2 regions of the Kitasatospora sp. NPDC101176 genome follow, and region 2 is predicted to be linked to the other one. Evidence: predicted binding sites of a transcription regulator. Region 2 holds the regulator's gene; the other holds the start of a gene.
The links. The regulator HspR, encoded in region 2, represses chaperone genes until heat shock. The targets are predictions, from matches to a motif close to TTGAGNNNNNNNNNCTCAA.
Positions count from the first base shown of each region.

Region 1: the regulator HspR is predicted to act here: its motif matches at 2,135-2,153, upstream of lon (endopeptidase La).

Region 1 is NZ_JBIWPA010000034.1:8,958-12,348, reverse strand. Features, by position in the region: gene lon (endopeptidase La) at 1-2,112, opposite strand, end outside; gene ACIRS1_RS32175 (rhomboid-like protein) at 2,259-3,047, opposite strand.
Region 2 is NZ_JBIWPA010000004.1:158,371-161,761, forward strand. Features, by position in the region: gene ACIRS1_RS08435 (helix-turn-helix domain-containing protein) at 521-1,549, opposite strand; gene ACIRS1_RS08440 (heat shock protein transcriptional repressor HspR) at 1,754-2,269, opposite strand; gene dnaJ (molecular chaperone DnaJ) at 2,277-3,391, opposite strand, start outside.

The DNA of each region.
Region 1 (3,391 bases), on a different contig from region 2:
CGCCGTGGTCATGGTGATGCCGGCGCTCGGCCCGTCCTTGGGGACGGCCCCGGCCGGGACGTGCAGGTGCACGCCGCGGTCCCGCAGCGAGGTGACCGGCAGCTCCAGCTCGGCGCCGCGCGAGCGCAGGAAGGAGAGCGCGATGTGCGCGGACTCCTTCATCACGTCGCCCAGCTGCCCGGTGAGGGTGAGGCCCGTCCCGCCGGTCTCGGAGTCGGCGAGCGAGGCCTCGATGTAGAGGACGTCGCCGCCCGCGCCGGTCACCGCGAGGCCGGTGGCCACCCCGGGCACGGCGGTGCGCCGCTCGGCCGGCTCCTGCGCGGCCTCCGGCACGTGGTGCGGGCGGCCGATCAGGGCGCGCAGGTCGTCCGCGCCGATGGTGACGGGGAGTTCGCGCTCGCCGAGCTCGGCCTGCGCGGCGATCCTGCGCAGCACCCGGGCGATCGAACGCTCCAGGGTCCGCACCCCGGCCTCCCGGGTGTACTCACCGGCCAGCCGGCGCAGCGCCGGCTCGTCGACGGAGACCAGGCCGTCGCCCAGTCCGGCCTTCTCGAGCTGGCGCGGGAGCAGGTGGTCGCGGGCGATGAGGACCTTCTCGTCCTCGGTGTAGCCGTCCAGCCGGACGAGCTCCATCCGGTCGAGCAGCGGCTCGGGGATGGCCTCCAGCACGTTGGCGGTGGCGAGGAAGACCACGTCGGAGAGGTCGAGCTCGACCTCCAGGTAGTGGTCCCGGAAGGTGTGGTTCTGCGCCGGGTCCAGCACCTCCAGCAGGGCGGCGGCCGGGTCCCCGCGGTAGTCGGAGCCGACCTTGTCGATCTCGTCGAGCAGGACGACCGGGTTCATCGAGCCGGCCTCCTTGATCGCCCGCACCAGCCGGCCGGGCTGCGCGCCGACGTAGGTGCGCCGGTGGCCGCGGATCTCGGCCTCGTCCCGGACGCCGCCGAGGGCGACCCGGACGAAGCTGCGGCCCATGGCGCGGGCCACCGACTCGCCGAGCGAGGTCTTGCCCACCCCGGGCGGGCCGACCAGCGCCAGCACCGCTCCGCCGCGCCGCCCGCCGACGAGTCCGAGCCCCTGGTCGGCGCGGCGCTTGCGCACCGCGAGGTACTCGACGATGCGGTCCTTCACGTCCGCCAGGCCCGCGTGGTCGGCGTCCAGCACCGCGCGGGCGCCGGCGATGTCGTAGGTGTCCTCGCTGCGCTCGTTCCAGGGCAGTTCCAGGACGGTGTCCAGCCAGGTGCGGATCCAGGAGCCCTCGGGCGACTGGTCGGAGGCGCGTTCGAGCTTGTCCACCTCCTTGAGCGCGGCCTCGCGGACCTTCTCGGGCAGGTCGGCGGCCTCGACCCGGGCCCGGTAGTCGCCCTCCTCGTCGGCCGGGTCGCCGTTCAGCTCGGCCAGTTCCTTGCGGACGGCCTCCAGCTGGCGGCGGAGCAGGAACTCCTTCTGCTGCTTGGCCACGCCCTCCTCGACGTCCTTGCGGATGGTGTCGTTGACCTCCTCCTCGGCGAGGTGGTCGCGCAGCAGGGTCAGCGCGTACTCCAGGCGGGCGACCTGGTCGGCCTCCAGCAGCACCTTGAGCTTCTGCTCGGCGGTGACGAAGGACGCATAGCCGATGTTGTCGGCGAGCTCGCCGACGCCCTCGATCTGCGCCACCCGGTCGACGATCTGCCACGCGCCGCGCCGGCGCAGCCACTGGGTGGACAGCGCCTTGTACTCCTTGACCAGCTCGGCGGCCCGGCCGGCGACCGGGGTGCCCACCGAGGACTCCCGGAACGGCGTGGTCTCCACCCAGAGGGCGGCGCCGGGGCCGGTGGTGCCGACCCCGATCCGGACCCGGCGCACGGCGCGGACCAGCGCGGCCGGATCGCCGTCGGCCAGCCGGCCGACCTGTTCCACGGTGGCCAGCGTGCCGACCGCCGCGTACGAGCCGTCCACCCGCGGGACGAGCAGGACCTGCGGCTTGCCGGCGCCGGTGGCCGCGGCGCGGGCGGCCTCGACGGCGGCGCGCACCTCGGTGTCCTTCAGGTCCAGCGGGACGACCATGCCCGGCAGGACGACCTCGTCGTCGAGCGGCAGCACGGGCAGGGTGAGCGGTGTGGACGTCGATGCCATGATCTCTCCCCAGTCAGTGAAGTTGAGCCGACCTGACTAAGGCTCGGCGGACGCCGGATGTTCCCGGCGTCTTGTTCGCCATGAGCGAACACCGTGGGGCCGCGCGGGGTCCGTCAAAACCCGTCCGGAAGATGCACCCGAAGGTGTCAGCGGGCGTCCAGGACCCGGGCGCCACCCGTCGCGGGCGCACCGCCGGCCACCGCCTCGGCCCGGCGCGGGGCCGGCCCGGGCCGGCTCGCCCGGACGCGCCGCGCCCAGCGCCACAGCGCCACGCCGGTCAGCACCGCCGCCGGGTGGCCCACCGCGGTGACCACGTCCCGCTCGGTGAGGATCTGCTCGGCGATCAGCAGCCCGGCGCCGCCGAGCGCGACCACCCGCCCGCGCAGCGGCAGCAGCCCGGCCACCGCGCCCAGGCAGGCGAGCACGCCGTAGCTGACGCCGATGTCCAGGTAGTCCAGCGCCCCGGGCTCCATCCGCCCCGTCTCCACCGCCGCGATCACCACACCCTGGGAGAGCAGGGTGGCGACGACGTGGCCGGTCGCGAACACCGCGGCCGCGCGGGCGGGGCCGATCCGCCGCTCCAGCGGCGCGAGGGTGACGGCGAATCCCCACAGGTAGGGCATCCACACGTCACCGGCCACCCAGAAACCACTCAGCAGCAGAGCGCGCAGGGGATGCTGCAGGAGGTTGTGGCCGTCGGAACTGGAAGCCTCCTGCAACCGCTGCACGAGTTCCGGATCGGCGAGCTTGGCGAACGTGGTGGTGGCGCCGACCACGGCGAGGTAGCCGAGGGTGAAAGGGGTGCGCCGGGGCGTCGGCACCAGGGCGAGCAGCCGGTCGACGGCGCTCGCGCGCAGGCCGAACCGGAGCATCCCGTACGGCACGCCCGTCGGCGGCGGCCCGACCCGTCCGGCCCCGCGCCGCACTCCAGCCATGACGCCTCCCGCTCCACACCCGCAGCCACCGGCCCGTCACAGGTGCCCAACGTACCGGCGCGCGCGGTGAATCCCGCCCGGCAGGGTGTTGTCGTGGCCACGTTACGTCGGGGTTCTGAGAGGCAGCTGGGAATTGCCCGTGAAGACCATCGGTAAACCGGCCGACCGGATTTCCCGGCATTGGTCCAGACCTACTTCCGATTAACGCGTCAGTAGGCCCTCTGACCGGCGACTTGGCGTCAACTCGACTGCATACGTACCGTTACGCAGTGAAAATTCGGCGGGTAAGGTATCGGCCCGTGCCCACTCGTGCAGTGGGTTCAGAGGGCGGCGGACAGCCGGCC
Region 2 (3,391 bases):
CAGGGGGAAATCGTGCGGGTTTATCACTATTTCGATGCCTGTCATACGCGGCGTTCGGGAGGGAGGATCCCGGTGCTGCGGCGTGAGGACGCCAGTTGATCGTCCATCGGGCACGGGGTGCCAGTCCACTGATGCACGGTGTCATCCCTCTGCATGGCAGAGAGATGACACCCTCTTCGGGCTGGGCGCGACCGTGACAGCCAGATACGGCATGTGGCACGATCTGAGCGTTTGATTGTCTGTCGCCTGTTCATTCGACTGACAGGCCACTGAAGAGGATTGGGGTGTGCGCGTGTCTCGTCTGCGTAGGGCTGCCAAGGCGGCCGTGATGGCGATATCTGCGGGCGTCCTTACCGTGCTTGGCTTCGGACTGCTTGCCACCGGCCATGATGCCGATGGATCTGCCCATGTCAATCGCGCGGGGTTCGGGGTCGATGTTAGTACGACTTCGAATCAGGCAATGGGCACGGCTTTGGACGGCGAACACCAGTGGACATGACAGAATGAGGCTGACGAATCGTTATGCGCTGCCGGAAGCGGCGGGGAGGCATGACGATTCGTCGGTCTCTTGTGACGAACGGGCCAGCGCCCAACCGAGTTGGAACAGCGATTCGACGTTGTAGTCCTCCCGCATCTCGGCCAGATGGCGGGCGAGGGTCCGTTCGCTGATGCCGAGCCGGCGGGCGATGACCCGGTGGTTGGTGCCCTCGAGCAGCAGGTCGATGATGGTCTGGCGCATCCGTGACACCACCTGTTGCGGCACGGTGCGTCCGCCGGTGAAGTCGAGACCGCGGTTCCAGTTGCGTTCGAACACCTCGTGCACGAGGAAGTGGATGACGGCGGGGTCGTGGATGAAGGCGGCCAGGTTGAGGTCCTCGGCGACCGGGATGGCGGCCAGCTGCCGGTCCACGATGATCAGCCTGGTGTACGGCTCGTCGAGGGTGCGGAACCGGCCGCCGGCCTCGGTGATCTTCGCGACGTAGTCCCGGGTGGGCGCGTGGTACCGCGTGCTCGGGTGGTAGATCGTGCGGACGGCGATCCCGCGCTTGAGATCGGCCAGGTCGTCGTCGAGCACCCGGGACAGGACGTCCGGCGGGCGCGGACCTCCCGGCTGGGCCGCGAGGATCTCCTCTTTCGCCGTGGTCACGGCGTGGTTGATCCGCTGGCTGATCAGCGCCTTGCCGCGGACGTACTCAATTGTTCCGCCGGAGGACTCCGGGCGGTGAAACGCGTCCGCGAGGCTCTGGAGGTCGCTCGGGACGGCTATCGCGCGCGACAGCAGTGCCAGTGCCTGACGCTGCCAGACCGCGCTCAGACCGGTGGCGAGCTGTTGCGGGTCGACCGCGACCAGAATCTGCGGATCATCCAGGTCGGGAGTCAGGAGACCGATGTCCAACAGCTCGCTGAGGTGGCTGTAGTCGTGCTCCGCGATTTCATTGCGGGCCGTCCGACCGCGCGTCCGGATAATCGCGAGGTAGAGATCATGCGCTCCGGCGGACAGGGTGCCCGTCGCACTGACCCCCGGAATGGCGTCGTTCCTCCCGTTCATTCACGGCTCCTTCTCGACGACCGAACCTGCCCTATGGCTGCACCCGAGCCCCATCGGTGATCCTAGATCCCGGAGTGGGATCTGGAAGTGGGCATTGTTCCACCATTGCGGAGTAGCGCTTCGATTGGCACCCTCTCACCACGACCAAACCGCCGGCACCCCCCAGGCGGAGGGAACCGGCGGCTGTCGGTGTTTCGGGCCCGTTCAGCGCTTGGGGCGCCAGACCACCAGGGCGCTGGAGTGCGGGGTGGGGGGCTGGTACGGGACGAGGTCGCGCCGGTAGGAGGCGTGCACGGCGGCCTCGCGCTGCTGGAGCGCGGTCGCGGCGCCCTCGAGGGAGTCGACCAGTTCGCTGATCCGCGACTGCAGGGCGGTGACCTGGTTCTCCAGCTCGATGATCCGCTTGATGCCGGCCAGGTTGATGCCCTCGTCCTGGGAGAGCCGCTGGACCTCGCGCAGCTGCTGGATGTCGCGGGCCGAGTAGCGGCGGCCGCGGCCCGCGGTGCGGTCGGGGCAGACCAGGCCGAGGCGGTCGTACTGGCGGAGGGTCTGCGGGTGCAGGCCGGAGAGCTCGGCGGCGACGGAGATGACGTACACCGGGGTGTCCTCGGTGAGCACGTACTGCGGCGGGGCCGCGGCGCGCCGGGGGCGGCGGTTGTCGCCGGGGAGGCCCTCGCCGATGCCGGGGCCGATCGGGCTGTCGGGGATCATCGGGGACATCTGGTCGTCACGCTCCCTTCGCCGCCCGGAACAGGGCGGCTCGCGGGTCGTCGGAGGCGGTGGCCTCGCGGTACTGCTCCAGGGCGTTCAGCGCGTCGCCGGTGACGTGCTGCGGCACCACGACCTCGACGGTGACGAGGAGGTCGCCGCGGGTGCCGTCCTTGCGGGTGGCACCCTTGCCGCGGGCGCGCATGGTGAGGCCGTTGGCGCTGCCCGGGGGCAGCTTGAGCTTCACGGCGGGGCCGTTGAGGGTGGGCACCTCGATGGTGCCGCCGAGAGCGGCCTCGGGGAAGGTCACGGGGACGGTGACGGTGAGGTTGTCCCCCTTGCGGCCGAAGACCGGGTGCGGGTCGACGTGCACGGTGACGTAGAGGTCGCCGGGCTGGCCGCCGCGCTCGCCCTGCGCGCCCTTGCCCTTGAGCCGGATCCGCTGGGCGTCCTGGACGCCGGCGGGGATGCGGACCTGCATGGTGTGGGCCGAGCTGGCCCGGCCGCTGCCGTGGCAGTCGTTGCACGGGTCGTCGACGATCATGCCGCGGCCGCGGCAGTCCTTGCACGGCTCGGAGAGCGCGAACGCGCCCTGGCCGCGGCTGACGGTGCCGGCGCCGACGCAGGTCGGGCAGACCCGCGGGGTGGTGCCGGTCCGGGCGCCGGTGCCGTTGCAGGAGCGGCAGGGGGCCTGGCTGGTCATCCGGAGGGGGACGGTCGCGCCGTCGACGGCCTCCTCGAAGGCCAGGGTGACCTCGGTCTCGACGTCGGCGCCGCGCCGCGGCTGGGCCTGCCGGCCGCCGCGGTTGAACAGGCCGCCGAAGACGTCGCCGAGCCCGCCGGTGTTGGCGCTCTGGCTGCCGCTGAAGAGGTCGCCGAAGTCGAAGCTGTAGTTGCCGGCGCCCGCGCCGGGGCCGCCGGCCCGGAAGCCGCCGTTGGCGAAGAGGCTGCGCGCCTCGTCGTACTCCTTGCGGCGCTTCTCGTCGGAGAGGACGTCGTAGGCCTCGGAGATGTCCTTGAAGCGGTCCTCGGCCTTGCTGTCGCCCTTGTTGGCGTCCGGGTGGAATTCGCGGGCGAGCTTGCGGTAGGTCTTCTTGATCTCGGCGGCGGTGGCGTCCTTGGGCACGCCGAGGA